Regions from separate parts of the Hydrogenispora ethanolica genome, predicted to be linked through region 1. Evidence: riboswitches for the same ligand, from Rfam matches in the RefSeq annotation. Region 1 holds a riboswitch; each other region holds the start of a gene.
What was found. A riboswitch is a leader RNA that binds a small molecule or an ion and turns the genes downstream of it on or off. The one in region 1 is predicted to bind thiamine pyrophosphate.
Positions count from the first base shown of each region.

Region 1 (5,175 bases):
CCTCCGGTGGCTCTCCGGGCCGATCCCCCTGCCGCGCCGGGGGCTGGAACATCTGTTGCGCCTTTTTTTCTTCGGTCTGCTCCCCATCGAACAAGTCAAGGAGCTGATCCAAAACTTGCTGGCTGATTTGAAAGCCGCCCAGGCCGCGACCGAAGGGCTGGAGCCGCTGATCAAGGATAAGGCCGACTTTTTTGAATTCGCCACCCAGCAGTTTGGCAAGGATTTCTATCGTTTCATGATCCAGTGGTATCAGGATTTCCTGGAACGCTTGGAAGACCGAGTTTGATGAGAAGAGGCCCGCTCCGTTTCACCCGGCGCGGGTCCGATTACGAAAAGGAGTGAGTTCCGATGCAGATTACCGTGCTGAACGGCAGTCCCAAGGGGGAGATCAGCGTCACGCTGCAGTATGTCCGTTACCTTCAAAAAGCCTTTCCGGAGCATCAATTCAAGATCTTTCACATCGCGCAGTCGATCCGGCAACTGGAGAAGGAACCGTCTCTGTTTGAGGAGGTCATCGCCGCGGTGGCGGCCGCTGATGGAGTGCTGTGGGCCTTTCCGCTTTATATCTTTCTGGTACATGCCGATTACAAACGGTTTATCGAACTGATCCGGGAACGCGGCGCGGCTGCCGCCTTCCGGCATAAATATGCCGCCGCACTGAGCACTTCGATCCATTTTTACGACCATACCGCCCATAATTACATCCAGGCGGTCTGTGATGATCTGGAGATGAAATACACCGGGTATTTCGCGGCAGAGATGGACGATCTACTGAAGGAGGAGCTCCGAAAGCAGTTTCACTGTTTCGCGGCCGGCTTCTTTCATGATATCGCGGTCCAAGCGCCGACCGCCCGGCGCTACCAGCCGCTGCCGCCAGCGATGCCCGCCTACCTTCCGGGCCCAAGCCAGGCCGGGCCGCGGGTGGCGCTGCGCGGCCACCGGGTGGTGATTGTGGCCGACGCCGCCGGGAGCGACACCAATCTCGGCAAGATGCTGGCAAAATTCGAATCCTGTTTCAGCGAGCCGGTGGAACGGCTCCAGCTCGATACGCTGAAGATCAACGGCGGTTGCCTGGGCTGCATCCGCTGCGGCTATGACAATGTCTGCGTCTACGGGGACAGCGACGATGTGCGGCAGGCTTACCAGAAGTTGGAAGCGGCGGATATCGTAGTCTACGCCGGCACCATCGTCGACCGGTACTTCTCCTCCCGCTGGAAACTGTTTATCGACCGCCGCTTCGAAAAGACTCACCAGCCCCTTTTCACCGGCAAGCAGTTCGCCTACATTATCTCCGGGCCGCTCAGCCAGCTGCCGAACCTGACGGAGATCCTGCATTCCACGGCGGAATATGACAGGGCCAATCTGGCAGGGGTGGTCACCGACGAAGCCGGGTCCGGAGCGGAGATCGACGCCCTCCTGGCCGACCTCGCCGAACGCCTGGTGCGCCTGGCGGACCAGCAGTACGTCCCGCCGGCGACCTTCCGGGGCGTCGCCGCCACCGTCATTTTCCGCGACGCCATCTGGGGCAGGCTCCGTTTCGTCTTCCAGGGCGACCATCGCTACTTCAAACGGCACGGCTTCTACGACTTCCCGCAGCAGCAATGGGGCCAACGCTTCTTCAACGGCTTCATGACGGTGCTGTTCCGGATTCCCCCGGTCCGCCGGGTGATCCAGCGGGAGACGAAGCAGCAGATGATCGCGCATTTTCAGAAAGTGCTCAAGCCATAGCCCTTCTTCAGCGACAGCGCTCCGGCGATTCGAAACCTTGATTTACTATGTTCGCGGCCGCTGCCGGTCTGGCGGCGGCCGCGGGCAATTCCGGCGAACCGGGTCCGGGGAACGGCTTTAGAAGCCATGTGATAAAGTCTCTTTTCAACCGATTCAGCCGTAAAAGGTTTAAAAATCGACTTTATCACTTGCTTCTCTGAGCTTTTGTGTTCACCCTGACCTTCGGACTGGGTTTATCACAACGCTTTTAAAGCGTAGCTCCGCCTTTTAATAGCTGATTCATGGTCCGCATCGCGCAGATCTTGCCGCACATGGTGCAGGAGTCCTCATGCTCCGGCCGGGACTCTTCCCGGTAGCGCCGGGCCTTGGCCGGATCCAGCGCCAGATCGAACATGGACTCCCAATCCAAAGCGACCCGGGCCTGGCTCATCCGGCGGTCCCATTCGGCGGCGCCCGGCAACCCCTTGGCCAGGTCGCCGGCATGGGCCGCGATCCGGGAGGCCATGATCCCTTCCTCCATATCGGCCAGGGTGGGAAGGCGGAGATGTTCGGCGGGCGTCACGTAGCAGAGGAAGTCGGCGCCGGCCGCCGCGGCGATGGCGCCGCCGATGGCCGACGTGATATGGTCGTATCCCGGCGCGACATCGGTCACCAGCGGGCCCAGCACATAGAAGGGCGCGCCGTGGCAGAGCCGCTTCTGCAGGGTGACATTGGCGGCGATCTCATCGATCTTCATATGGCCTGGTCCCTCGATCATCACCTGGACGTTGCGCTCCCAGGCCCGCCGGGTCAATTCCCCCAGCGTGATCAGCTCCTGAATCTGGCAGGCGTCGGTCGCGTCCTGGATGCAGCCGGGCCGCAAGGCGTCGCCCAGACTCAGCGTGACATCGTATTCCCGGCAGATCTCCAGAATTTTATCGAAATGCTCGTAAAAAGGATTCTCGCTCCCGTTCAGTTCCATCCAGGCGTAAAGGAGCGAACCGCCGCGCGAGACGATATGGGTCAGGCGCGGGTTCCGCTTGAACTTTTCCACCATGTCCCGGTTCAGCCCGGCATGAATGGTCATAAAATCGACCCCGTCGGCGGCGTGCCGCTCGACCACCTCAAGAAACTCCTCGGCCCGGATCTCCTGAAGCTCTTTGTCATAAAACCCGATGGCGTCATAGATCGGCACCGTGCCCACGGCGGCCGGGGAGAGGGCCAGCAGGCCGGCGCGGAACTCGGCGGTCTTGCCGAAGGAGCTCAGGTCCATGATGGCGTCGGCCCTAAGTTCCAACGCCCGCCGCACCTTGGCCATTTCCTGCTCGATGTCGTAACAATCCTTAGAGATTCCCAGATTTACATTGATCTTGGTGCGGAGCCCGGTGCCGATGCCGCAGGCATCCAGCGAACGGTGCCGCTTGTTGGCGGGGATCGCCACCCGGCCCGCCGCGACCCAGTCCCGGATAGTCGCCGCGACGATCCCTTCCTTGGCGGCCACCTGCTCCATCTCCCGGGTGATCAGTCCTTGCCTGGCCGCATCCATCTGCGTGGTATATGTCATATCGTTTTTCCTCCGCTTTTATTTGCTTGCCGCGCTCCGGCGATAAAAAGAAAAGCACAAATCCAGGATAGATTTGTGCTCCGTGTGCCCGCAATATGGGACTGGCGCTATCACTTCCCTTCGCTGGTATGATCCAGATCAGGTTTGAAGGGTTAAAGAACTCAGCGGTTCTTAATCTCAGCCGGCCTCTCCGACTCCCCTAGTGTTCCATGGACCGATATTCAATTGGCGATCGGTTTCATCATATCACAACCGATCGCAAAATGCAATTTTCAGTCCGGGACCAAAGGCGGATTGGATGAGCATCTTAGACGGTTTCATGGCTGGAATTTTGCTAAATATTTCATCCCGGTCAGGGCAGAGTCCTTTCATCTTGTAGCCGCCGGGGTTTTTGCCTATACTCACTCTTGGGATAGGCCGAGTTTCGCAAATATTTGATTCCTCCATGTAATCTCTACAAGACAGCGCTCAAGAATAGCGGTACAATTATATTGCTGGAAGCGGAGGAAAAAATTTCTATACTGGTCAGACCCTGTTGCCAAAGGGTACTTCCCAAAATTTTGAACTGGAGATGATTTGGATGATCGTCAATGAGACTTTAAAAATCATTCAACAGCGCAGGAGCATTCGAAGCTATCAAGAGGAGCAGATAAAGGAAGAGGAGTTACAGGTGGTGCTGGAAGCGGGGTTGTATGCTCCCAACGCCGGGGACCAGGCATGGCATTTTACAGCCGTCCAAAACAGGGCCTTGCTCGAGCGGCTGAATCTGGCAGCCAAAGAAGCAGCCAGGCAAATGCCCATCGAATTTTTAAAGGAACTGGGTAACAATGATCATTTCAATTGTCTGTATGGCGCGCCCACGCTGATCATTGTCTCCGGCAGCGAGCGGGCTCCGATGCCGCTCGACGCGGATTGCGCCGCCGCCACTCAGAACTTACTGCTGGCCGCGGAATCCATCGGGCTGGGGTCGTGCTGGATCTACTTTGTCCTGATGGCATTTGACTCACCCCAGGGCCCCGCATTGCGCAGGGAATTAAAAATACCCGTTGATTACAAACCCTACGATTCGGTGGTGCTCGGGTATAAGAGAGATGCAACTGTCCATGTACCGGAGCGAAAGCCCAATCTTATTACGTATATTAGATGATTTTAGCTTTCGTCAGGATGTAGCGATTTTATATAATCCTGTGGATCTGGTTTGGTTGCTCCTGTCCTAGAGATATCTTCGGAAAACATAAAATCGTTTTCTTCACTCAATAACCCCTTTTGCTTGAAGGACCTCGATGAGCTTACCATGTATATGAGCTGGCAATAGCATCTCATTCATATCATTTGAACATTTTATTAAAAGAAAATCTTCATTTTCCTGGGTTAACTTCACGTATTCCTTTTCAACTTGTTTTTGCAAATTCAGATTCACTTCATGAATATCTTCCTTGCCATTAAGATATTCGCGATCCTTTCCTTGCCTGCTTTTTCTTAATTGGTTTTCTACAAACTCAAACGGGACATGCAAAAATAAAGACAGATCGGGTTTTGGAATTTTGTTATAATTATACTCTAAATTTTGAATCCATTCTTTCAAATTTTGCTTTTCCAATTCATCACGCAATTTAGCGCACTGAAACGCAATATTAGAGTAAACGTATCTATCTAAAATCACTAAATACCCTTGTTTTATCCATTCTAATAACATTGTTTTTGCATTGTCCCTGTCACCGGCATAAAGCAATGCAATTAACTTTGGATCGAGCTCTCCCAGTTCGCCCCTTAAAAAACTAGCGATTAACTCGCCATAGACCGGTGAATCGATTCTGGGAAAATGAACATACTTAAATTGAATTGATTTGCTTCGTAGATAGTCCTTCAATAAATTTATCTGGACTGATTTGCCAGCTCCATCT
Region 1 is NZ_SLUN01000002.1:130,491-135,665, reverse strand. It holds gene EDC14_RS02230 (PadR family transcriptional regulator) at 1-286, shown strand, start outside; gene EDC14_RS02225 (NAD(P)H-dependent oxidoreductase) at 349-1,728, shown strand; gene EDC14_RS26560 (hypothetical protein) at 1,707-1,856, opposite strand; gene thiC (phosphomethylpyrimidine synthase ThiC) at 1,976-3,271, opposite strand; TPP riboswitch at 3,370-3,482, opposite strand; gene EDC14_RS02215 (nitroreductase family protein) at 3,852-4,418, shown strand; gene tmk (dTMP kinase) at 4,521-5,175, opposite strand, start outside.

Region 2 (5,175 bases), on a different contig from region 1:
GGCGTTCATCCTCGTCCAACTGAGCGATCTCTTCTTCGATCCGGGCCGAGATCAGGATCAAGGCCGCATTCTCCGTCTCGACACAAGAACGCAACTCGGCTACCAAGGGGTTCCGCTCGGCCCCGGCTCCCAGCTCTTCCTCGCCGACGTTGGCGGCGTAGATGACCGGCTTGTCGGTGAGCAAGAAAGCCTGGCGGACCACGGCCCGTTCTTCCTCGTTAAACTCCATGGCCCGGACGGGAATACCCTGCTCCAGACCGGCTTTCATCTTCTCATAGATGGCCATCTCCGCCTGATATTGAGCTTTCAACTTGGGATCATGGGTCTTCAGGGAGATGTTGGTCTTCTCCATCCGTTTCTCCAAGGTCTCCAGGTCGGCGAAGATCAGCTCCAGATTGATGGTCTCCAGATCGCGCTTGGGTCCGACCGAGCCGTCCACGTGGACAATGTTGGGATCCTCAAAGCAGCGCACCACATGGACAATGGCGTCAACCTCCCGGATATGAGCCAGGAACTTATTGCCGAGGCCCTCGCCCCGGCTGGCGCCCTTCACCAGCCCGGCGATATCCACGAACTCGATGGCGGTCGGCGTGATCTTATCGGGATCATACATCTCAGCTAACTTTTGAAGTCGTTCGTCCGGGACGGCCACGACACCCACGTTGGGGTCGATGGTGCAGAACGGATAATTGGCGCTCTCCGCGCCGGCTTTGGTAATAGCGTTGAATAACGTGCTCTTGCCGACATTCGGCAATCCGACGATTCCCAGTTTCAAGGTCAAAGTCTCCTTCGGTTCGAATGAGTGTCCAACCTTATTTATTATAAAAGAATCCGGGTCATAATACAAACCAAATTATTTTGAAAAACGCCGGCGGCTCAGGCGCCGCGTCTCCTTCAGCCGCTAGACGGCAAGGTTACGCCAGCCATCCACCAAACCGCGCAGCCTCCGGGCGGCCTGCTCGATCTCCGGCTGGCAAAGGATGGCCGAGACCAGCGCCACTCCGGCTACTTCTTGTTCCAGCACCGACTGTAAATTCTGCTCCTGGATTCCGCCGATGGCCACCACGGGCAATCCCACCCGGGCGGTGACGGCCCGCAACCCCGCCAGGCCCACTTCCCGGGCGTCTTGTTTGGTGCCGGTGGGGAAGACGGCTCCAATCCCCAGATAGTCCGCACCGGCGTCCTCCGCCGCCAAGGCCTCGTCCAGCGTGCCGGCGGAGACGCCCAAGATCTTGCCGGATCCGAGCAAACGGCGGGCCAGCCCCGCCGGAAGATCCTCCTGGCCGATATGGAGCCCGGCGGCGTCGACCGCCAGCGCGATGTCCAGCCGGTCATTGATGATCAGGGGCACGCCATAATGGTCGGTGACTGCTTTCACCCGGACCGCCAATTCAAAAAAGTCCCGCGTCCCCCGGTCTTTCTCCCGCAGCTGGACCAGAGAGACGCCGCCGCGAAGCGCCGCCGCGACGCTTTGGCAAAAGTCTCTGCCCGCCAGGAGACCGCTGTCCGTCACCAAATAAAGTGAATAATCGATCGCCGCTTCACGCCTCATGATATTTTCCCCCTTGGATGAATTCTTCCGGGGTCAAGCGATCGATCTGATCCAATAACTTGACCCGGAAGCTGCCGATCCCGTCATCGGGAGCCAAAGCTGCCAAAGCTTTCTCCCCGGCCAGTCCCATGGTGATGATTCCGGCGGCGGCGGCCCGGAAATAGTCCCGGGTGACCCCGGCATAGCAGCCCACCAGCGAAGTGGCCATGCAACCGGTCCCGGTGACCCTGGCCAAGATGGGATGGCCGTTGTCGATGAGCCCAATCCGGCTGCCGTCGGCCACCACGTCCTGCGCGCCAGTGACGGCCACCACGCAACCAAGCTTTTGCGCCAGCGCGGCGGCGATCCCCGGCGCGTCGGCGCACGGACCCGCGGCATCAACCCCACGGGTCTGGGCGCTGCCTCCGGCGAGGGCCGTAATCTCCGCGATATTGCCGCGCACCACCGCCAGCTCGATCTCCTGGACCAATCTGAGCGCGGTAGCGGTCCGCAAGGTTGTGGCCCCCGCACCCACCGGATCCAACACCACCGGGATCCCGAGCCGGTTGGCCCTCTTCCCGGCCAGGAACATCGAATCGATGGTCCGTCCGTTCAAGGTGCCGATATTGAGCACCAGGGCCGAGGCGATGGCCACCATCTCCTCCACTTCGGCCGCATCGTCGGCCATTACCGGTGACCCGCCCAGGGCCAACACGATGTTGGCGCAATCGTTCACCGTCACATAGTTGGTAAGATGGTGCACTAAAGGTTTTTTCGTTTTGACCTCTGTCAGGAGGTCAGCAATAGCCTGAAGTTTCTGCATTGATCCATTCTCCTCTCAAGTCCGATACAATGTTTGAAATCCCGCAATCGTGAGTTTAGAACTGATCCAACCAGCCCGCTTTCCGATATAAGTCATAGAAATGATGAGTGGGTCCGACCCCTTTGCCGATCGCCAGGGCATGGGCGATTGCTCCGGTCAGATACTCCTTGGCCTCAGCCACTGCCGTCTTGACCTCCATCCCTTTGGCCAGGTTAGCCGCGATCGCCGCCGATAGCGTGCAACCCGTGCCATGCGTGTTTTTGGTGTCAATCCGGGCGGCACGCAACGCATGAATTTCTTTCCCGTCATACAGAATGTCCGTGGCATTATCCGGCAAGTGCCCTCCTTTCAGCAGCACGTAGGCGGGGCCTAATCCTTGGATTCTGGCCGCGGCCTCGGCCATCCCGTCCAGGTCATGGATGGGCATCCCCGCCAGGATCTCCGCTTCCGGAATGTTCGGCGTCAGAACGGTCGCTAGCGGTAAGAGTTCGCTGCGGAGCGCCGCCAACGCATCCGGCTGCAGCAGGTTCCAGCCGCTTTTGGAGACCATCACCGGATCCACGACAATATTGCGCGCCGCGTGGTGGCGCAGCCGGTCGCAGATGCGTATGATGGTCGTTTGCCGCGATACCATGCCGATCTTGACCGCATCCACCTCGATATCCTCAAAGATGGCGTCGATCTGCCGGCCGACAATCTCCACCGGGATCTCGGCCACGGCCAGAACGGCCTGGGTGTTTTGGGCCGTGATGGCCGTGATGGCGCTCATGCCGAAGACGCCATGAGCGGCAAATGTTTTTAAATCAGCCTGGATGCCCGCCCCGCCGCTTGAGTCGGAACCGGCGATGGTTAAAGCCTTCTTCATGAAATATCCCCTTTTCGTAAAATACGATGGTTCCATGCGGAAATAAAAAAGCACAAACCGGGAACGGTCTGTGCTTGAGCGACAGCTATTGCAATGGGCCTGCGCAAATCACTTCCCTTCGCTGGCATGATCCAGATCAGGTTTGAAGGGTGAAAGAATTCAACGGTTCTTAATCTCAGCCGGACCTATCCGACTCCCCTAGTGTCCAATGGATATTTAATTGCCTTTTATCATAGCATGTTTGATGCTGAAAAATCAATAGTTCGGGCCAAATTTACTCCACGCTTTTTCAATACTTTCCGAACTCACCGGCATCCGGTTTCCGGGATTTTTCACTGTTGGCCGCGGCCTGCCGGAGGCCGCCGGCAATCGTTTCCCGGGCCAATTCCGAACCCTTCTTGCTGCGCTGATCCGGCGCGGCCGAGTGCCGGTTATGCTCCGCTTCCCCACGCAGCTTGAATTTTTGGACGATCTGCCGCAGCAGATCGGCTTGGCTCGCCATCTCTTCACTGGCTGAAGCGCTCGCTTCCGCGGTAGCCGTATTGGTCTGGGTGACCCTGGCGACCTGCGAGATGCCCTGGTTGACCTGGGTGATGGCGGTCGCCTGTTCATTCGAGGATTCGGCAATCCCCCCCACGAGCGACGTGGCCTTGGTCACTCCCTCCACGATCCGGTTGAGCGCATCCGCGGTTTGGTTGGCAATCTTGGTTCCGGTCGCCACTTTCTTCATCGAGCCTTCGATCAGCGTGGTCGTCTCTTTGGCCGCGTTGGCGCTCCGGCCGGCCAGATTCCGAACCTCCTCAGCCACCACCGCGAATCCCTTCCCGTGCTGGCCGGCCCGGGCCGCCTCGACCGCGGCGTTTAGGGCCAGGATATTGGTTTGGAAAGCAATCTCATCGATTACCTTGATAATTTTGGAGATATTCCGCGACGCTTCATTGATGTCCGTCATCGCGGTGAGCATCGCCAGCATCTGCTCATCGCCTTGAATGGCTTGTTCCTTGGCGGCGAGCGCCAGCTGATTGGCTTGGCTGGCATGAGTCGCGTTCTGTCGGGTTTGGTCTGCGATCTCAGCCATCGAGGCGGTAATCTGCTGGACTGTGCTGGCCTGCTCCGTAGCGGCTTGCGACAGCACCTGGCTGGAATCGGAGACATGGCGGGCTCCGGAAGCGACTTGATCCGCAGCTTTGCCGAACTCTCCCAAAACTTCGTTCAGGGTTTTTATCGTCTGATTGAGGGCATCCGCGATCTTGCGGTGATCGCCCCGGTAGTCTCCCTGGACTTGGACCGCCAGATTTCCTTTCCCGATCTCTTCCAGAACCGAGGCCGCCTCGTTGACCGGTTGAATGACCGCATCGAGCGTTTGGTTGAACCCGGTGACAATCTGTTGATAGCCGCCGGTAAACCGGGCGGCTTCGCCCCGCACCTTCAAATCGCCATTAATCGCCGATTCGGTCAAGCGGGTCACTTCTTGGATCAGGCCGCGAATCGTTTGCATCATGGTATTGATGGCCGGCAATAACTGGTCATTCTCCGAACGCCGACTGAGCCGCTCGCCTTCCTCAAAGCGAGCGGTATCACCTTGCGAGACCGCCACCACGATCTCCTGGATTCCCAGGAAACCGGAACGGACCTCATTGATCTCTTTGGCAAACTGCCGCAGCATTCCCTGATATTTTTCGGAGTCCATCGCCAGGGTAAAATCATTCATTCCGATCTTTCGCAACACTTGATTGGCATCGTTGAGAGGCTCCACAATGGCATCAAGAGTCCGGTTGATCCCGGCGACGATCTTCCCGAAGTCTCCGCCGTGCCTTGCCGCGTCGACCCTGACTTCCAACTGGCCGGCAGTCGCCGCCTGGACGAGGATATCGGTATCGGCGATCAGTTGTTGAATCGCCGCGATGCTCTGGTGCAACGCTTGATGAATCAATACAAAATTCTGCCTGACCTCGA
Region 2 is NZ_SLUN01000039.1:46,886-52,060, reverse strand. It holds gene ychF (redox-regulated ATPase YchF) at 1-775, opposite strand, end outside; gene thiE (thiamine phosphate synthase) at 902-1,552, opposite strand; gene thiM (hydroxyethylthiazole kinase) at 1,542-2,354, opposite strand; gene thiD (bifunctional hydroxymethylpyrimidine kinase/phosphomethylpyrimidine kinase) at 2,410-3,219, opposite strand; TPP riboswitch at 3,316-3,429, opposite strand; gene EDC14_RS22435 (methyl-accepting chemotaxis protein) at 3,509-5,175, opposite strand, start outside.
Region 2: another riboswitch for thiamine pyrophosphate. It lies ahead of thiD (bifunctional hydroxymethylpyrimidine kinase/phosphomethylpyrimidine kinase); the one in region 1 lies ahead of thiC (phosphomethylpyrimidine synthase ThiC).

Region 3 (5,175 bases), on a different contig from region 1:
TTTTCCTTTCTGAGCTCATTGATCCGACGACTGATTTGGGATTTCTTCTCCAACATTATATATCCGGGAGTAATCGGTTGGATTTTTTCGGAACGGGTTACCCGCCACCGGATGATTTGACCCGCTTCGATTGCTTCCTTGGAAAAAGTGTCAATTAGTTTCTCCATCAAGTTATCCACCGCTTCATTGGTATGAGCGGCGATTAAGATGCTTGACCCCTTTTTAACTAAAATATCGGCAATAAAACTGAGGGTGACTGATTTCCCGGTTCCGGGTGGCCCCCAGATATATGTAGCATCCGAACCCAAAGCTTTCTTTACCGTTTCACATTGGCTGGCGTTAAATTGAGGCGGAATATCATTGTAGTCACTTAGCTTAGTGCGAATCTGACGAATGCCGAACAAAGCATTGGCGAGATCTTTCGGCGGATTCTCAGCGCGATCTTTGATTTTACAAACGGTATTTTTGACACCTTCAAGCAATTTGGTGTCATCAATAATAAGAAGCGCCTTATTTATAATATCCGGTAAATCTTCTCCGGAAATATATAGTGATAAAACATCGTCGTCCACCCCAATAATCGTGGCGTTATATTTCCGACCCTCCTTGTTCATTTTTCCGTTGATAAGCGTTACTTCAGCCGGGGAATCTGGGAATACATTGTAGGAAAACTCAAAAAATCGATAGATATTACCGTTTGAATCGCTTAAGGCCTTTTCCCCATCCTTGATTGTAAGCGGACGGATTTTTGCTTTTTGCTTTCTGGTTGCGATTTCCAAGTCTATGGAGGTGATGAATTCCTTAAGGAGAGTATTTAGATCCATAGATTATTTACTCCAAAGTTAATCCTGAATTTGGCCAGCTGGAACCCCAAATGCTTTTTCATTATTAACAAAATCATTTCTCCGCAGCGTTATGACTTCAAGACGATTGACGCAACGGGTGATTCCGAATTTTATGAATCCTTTCGCTAAAGTTAAACAAGTATCCAAGCTTACAGCCATCAGTCAATTGTCGAGGTATACCGATTTCTGTATCCACAATGAGCGTTCCAATTTTTATTTCCCGTCATTTCTGCGCCCCAGCGCCTCTGCGGGAGATAATATAATTTCTCCGAATCTATCCCGGCCTATTATTTATCCTCCCGCAGAGGCGCAAAGACGCGGAGTTTTTATGATTCAAGATGATTGACACAACGGGTTATTCCCGATTTCATGAGTTCTTCGCCGAAGTTGAGCAAGTATCCAAGCTTGCAGCCAGTAAGCCTCAAATATGTTTGAACCTGCTTTTTATGAGCGGCTGTTACCTGTTCTACCGACTTTAGCTCCACGATAACTTTTCCTTCCACAATCAGATCGGCCCGGAAACTCTCATCAAATTGAATTTCTTTATATACAATCGGAATCGGCACCTCCCGTTTAACTTGTAAACCCCGTTGCTTCAGTTCGTATTCCAATATTACCGCATATACCGATTCAAGCAGACCGGGCCCGAGTTCGCGATGCACTCTAATTGCCGTATCGACTATGAGCGCCCCAATTTCATTTTCCGTCATTTCTCTGCGCCTCCGCGCCTCTGCGGGAGATAATATAATTCCCCCCCCCGAATCACTCTTCCCCGGCCTATTATTTCTCCTCCCGCGGAGGCGCAAAGGCGCGGAGTACTATCATTCAGGGCGATTGACACAATGAATATATTCCCGGTTCATGAGTTCTGCGCCGAAGTCAAGCAAACCCAGCGTCACTTCTATCCCAATTATACCACAATATAACAAAAAATCCGTCTTTCCGCTTGCTCCCGATTATGAAGGCGGTTTTATATCTCATAGAAATAAGCGGCCCTGTCACCTCCTCCCAAAAGCAAAAAAGACCCGCTACACATCTTGTGGCGGGTCCTCCCCCCTCTCGGATCACTCTTGAGTGATCCGCATTATCTTGCCTTCCAGCTCCTCCAGCGTACTTCCCAATAGCAAAATAAGCTTCTCCAGATTCAACCGGTCCGGGATCGCGATGACATCCGGCAACTCCCCGCAACTCCGCAGCACCGCCTCAAGGTCGCGCGCAAAATCCTCGTCCGACTGCCGGTAGCCCTCGGGGACCGGCATCTCGGCAATCCGGTAATCCCCTTTGCGGCAGGCCCGGCGGATCGCCTCGTTATTCCGCAGGTTGATGACGCAACGCGCCTCCGGGAAATATTTTCTCACGATCAATAGCGTATTTCCCATATACGTGCTGGCTCCCATCTCCGGCGCGGTGCTGGCCACCGCTTTCCCCTTGACCCGGATGATCCGGCCCGGGATGCCGGCCACTTGGTCGAGGGTCTCGCTGTCCGCGGCGGCATAAGCGATGTTGGCGCCGATCTCCGGCAGCAGCGGAGCCAGCTCCCGCTGGCACAAGCGGTTCACGGTTTCCTGAAGCTCCCGGCAGAGCTTTTGAGCTCTTTGCTGTTCGGGGCGCTGCGACCGTTCCTGAATGACGGCGGCGGCGTTGAAGAAGACATCCCAGAATTGATCGATGGCCGGGGGAACCAGCGGGAAACTTTGGCCTCCCGCTGCGTAGACGCAGCCTTTCTCCGGACCGGTCACCTTGCCGATGATCCGGGCCGGAATTCCGGCCTCGCCGTAGGCGGCCAACAATTCCGGCGTATACTCCGGCGCGCAGGTCAGGACCAGAGTGCCCTCGCTGATGACTTCCCAGGGGTCCAGTCCGAAATAACCGCAAACCGCCCGGATATCCTCGGGAATCAAGATATCGTCCCTGCGGACCGCGATCCCCTGCTTCGCGGCCTGGGCGATCTCCCAGAGGCCCCGCTTCAGTCCGCCCTCGGTGGCGTCATGCATGGCGTGGACGCCGGGGTTGCGGGCCGCGATGGCGGCGTCCCGGACCACCGACACCTCCCGCAGGCGCGCCGCCGCCCGTTTGACGATCTCCGCCGGCAGGCTTCGCAGCAGCTGATCTTTTAGTTCGTAGGCCAATAGCGCCGCCGCTTCCACGCCGGCCCCCTTGGTCATGACGATGTCATCGCCTTCCCGCGCCCCTTTGGGGGAAACATAGGCGTCGCCATGGCCCCAGACCGTGATCCCGCCGATGGTCGGAACGGTCACCGCCCCGTAGAAACCGGTGTGGCCGCCCACAATGGCGATCCCCAGTTCCGCCGCATACCGGCTGATGTTGGCGATGAGCGAGCCGACGTATGCTTCGGCCGTGCCCGGCGGCAGCAACAGCGAATAGGTCATGTACCGGGGCCGGATCCCCATCACCGCCACGTCGCTGGCGCCAATATGGACCGTGAGAAAAGCGAAATCCTCCGGGGACATATTCAGGCTCGGGAAGATCGGATCCTCGGCAATGGCCATATAGCCGTCGCCCACCCGCAGGATCGCCGCGTCCACCCCCATGGCGGGTCCGATCACCACCCGCGAGTTCTCATGGCCGACGCTCGCGATAATGTTGCGCTGAAAAAAATCATCATTGACTTTGCCGATCATGGGTTGGTTCCTCCTTAAATAATAGTTTGATTTTGGAATCCGTTTGAAATCGCAGTTGTGCAAGCTTAACCTTCCATGGAGCCGGCCTGATGATCCCGCAAACCAAAATAAAAAAGCTATACGCGCCAACGGAGGCGTATAGCTTTGATCACCTTTTTTCCCTTCGCCGGCATTATCCAGATCAGGTTCTATGGGTCGGAACAGAAAAGCAGTTCCCTCTCAGCCGGATTCATCCAGCTCCCCGTCAACTTGGCTATGCAATTGTTTTGAAACCTACATTCAGTTTAGTCTTTCCGGCGGCGGATGTCAATGGATTCGGCCAAAATCGCCAGCGACGGTCCTTTATCGGCTTTTCTCCGGACTACGCATTGCCTTCCAATCGTCCCGGGTGATGGCCATCATACAGAAATCCCGGTACTCCCCCTGAACCAAGGCGAATTTCCGCAACACTCCCTCAAGGCTGAAACCGGCCTTCTCGCCGCTGCGGCGCATTCCGTGATTGTCGACGCGGGTCAGGAACTGGACCCGCATCAGCGGCTTGGTCCCAAACAAGTGGTCCACGAAAAGCTCCAGGCATTCCCGACCGATCCCCTTGCCCCGGGCCGAAGGTTCGGCGATCAGGATGCCGATCTCCAGCGCCACATTGCTCCCGGCGACTTCATGGTAGCTAAGGATGCCGATGGGGTTGCCCTCCAGGTCCTCGATCAGCGCATCCAGCCGGCCCTTATCCCCGAGCACGGCTTCCATTCCCTCCAAAAATTTCTCTTCATTTACCAATATCGTATCCATGAACCCACCCATGCTCTCTTGATCGCTCCGCCATTGATAGAGCAGCTCCAGGTCATCCTTTTGCAACGGCCGGATCGTAACCTGCTCGCCGATTAACACCGGGTCCTCCCCCTCTCCATCCTATTTTTTGGCCTGATAGCGGTCTTTTTGATCGAAATACGTCATATCCGCGTACCCGGCGTAGATTTTTCCGGAATGCTTGACTCCGGCGGGGAGAAAATAGCGGTCTCCCTTGGTGAAGCTATGGGGAACGCCGTCGATGCACAAGTCGATCCGGCCTTCCAGGACGATGCCCCATTGCGCGGCGTGGGCATGTTCGGCCAGATCCACGTCTTGGCTGAATTCCATGAAGATGATCTGGTGGTTTTCGGCCTGCGAAAGATAGGCCTTGATCCCCGGCAAGGGGATGTCCGCCTCCGGCAAGGCCAGAACGGGCGCGGGAAACAATTCGGACATTCTAATCACTCCATCTGAAATTTTTAATCAAGTTACGATCTTCGGCAGGAAAATCCCGCCATCCGTGTTGAACCAATATGCAATCTGAATTCTTTTGCGGAAATTAATGAATCGTTTCTCGCAAATCAGGCGCTTCCAATTCATGTCCATTGCAGGAGAATACCCATGACCAAAAAACTGATCATTATCAACGGACCGCCCGGCGTCGGCAAGACCACCGTCTGCCGGGAACTCCACCGCCGGCTCGCGCCCTCGGTCTGGCTCGACGGCGACTGGTGCTGGATGATGAACCCCTTCGTCGTGACCGAGGAGAACTGCCGGATGGTCGAGGACAACATCACCCACCTGCTGCGGAACTTCCTGTCCAATTCCTCCTTCGAATACGTCCTCTTCAACTGGGTGATGCATTACGAATTCATCTTCGATCTGATCCTGGCCCCGCT
Region 3 is NZ_SLUN01000006.1:184,166-189,340, reverse strand. It holds gene EDC14_RS07545 (AAA domain-containing protein) at 1-824, opposite strand, end outside; gene EDC14_RS07540 (GxxExxY protein) at 1,172-1,555, opposite strand; gene EDC14_RS07535 (thiamine-phosphate synthase family protein) at 1,910-3,487, opposite strand; TPP riboswitch at 3,629-3,741, opposite strand; gene EDC14_RS07530 (GNAT family N-acetyltransferase) at 3,830-4,375, opposite strand; gene EDC14_RS07525 (cupin domain-containing protein) at 4,397-4,732, opposite strand; gene EDC14_RS07520 (AAA family ATPase) at 4,898-5,175, shown strand, end outside.
Region 3: another riboswitch for thiamine pyrophosphate. It lies ahead of EDC14_RS07535 (thiamine-phosphate synthase family protein); the one in region 1 lies ahead of thiC (phosphomethylpyrimidine synthase ThiC).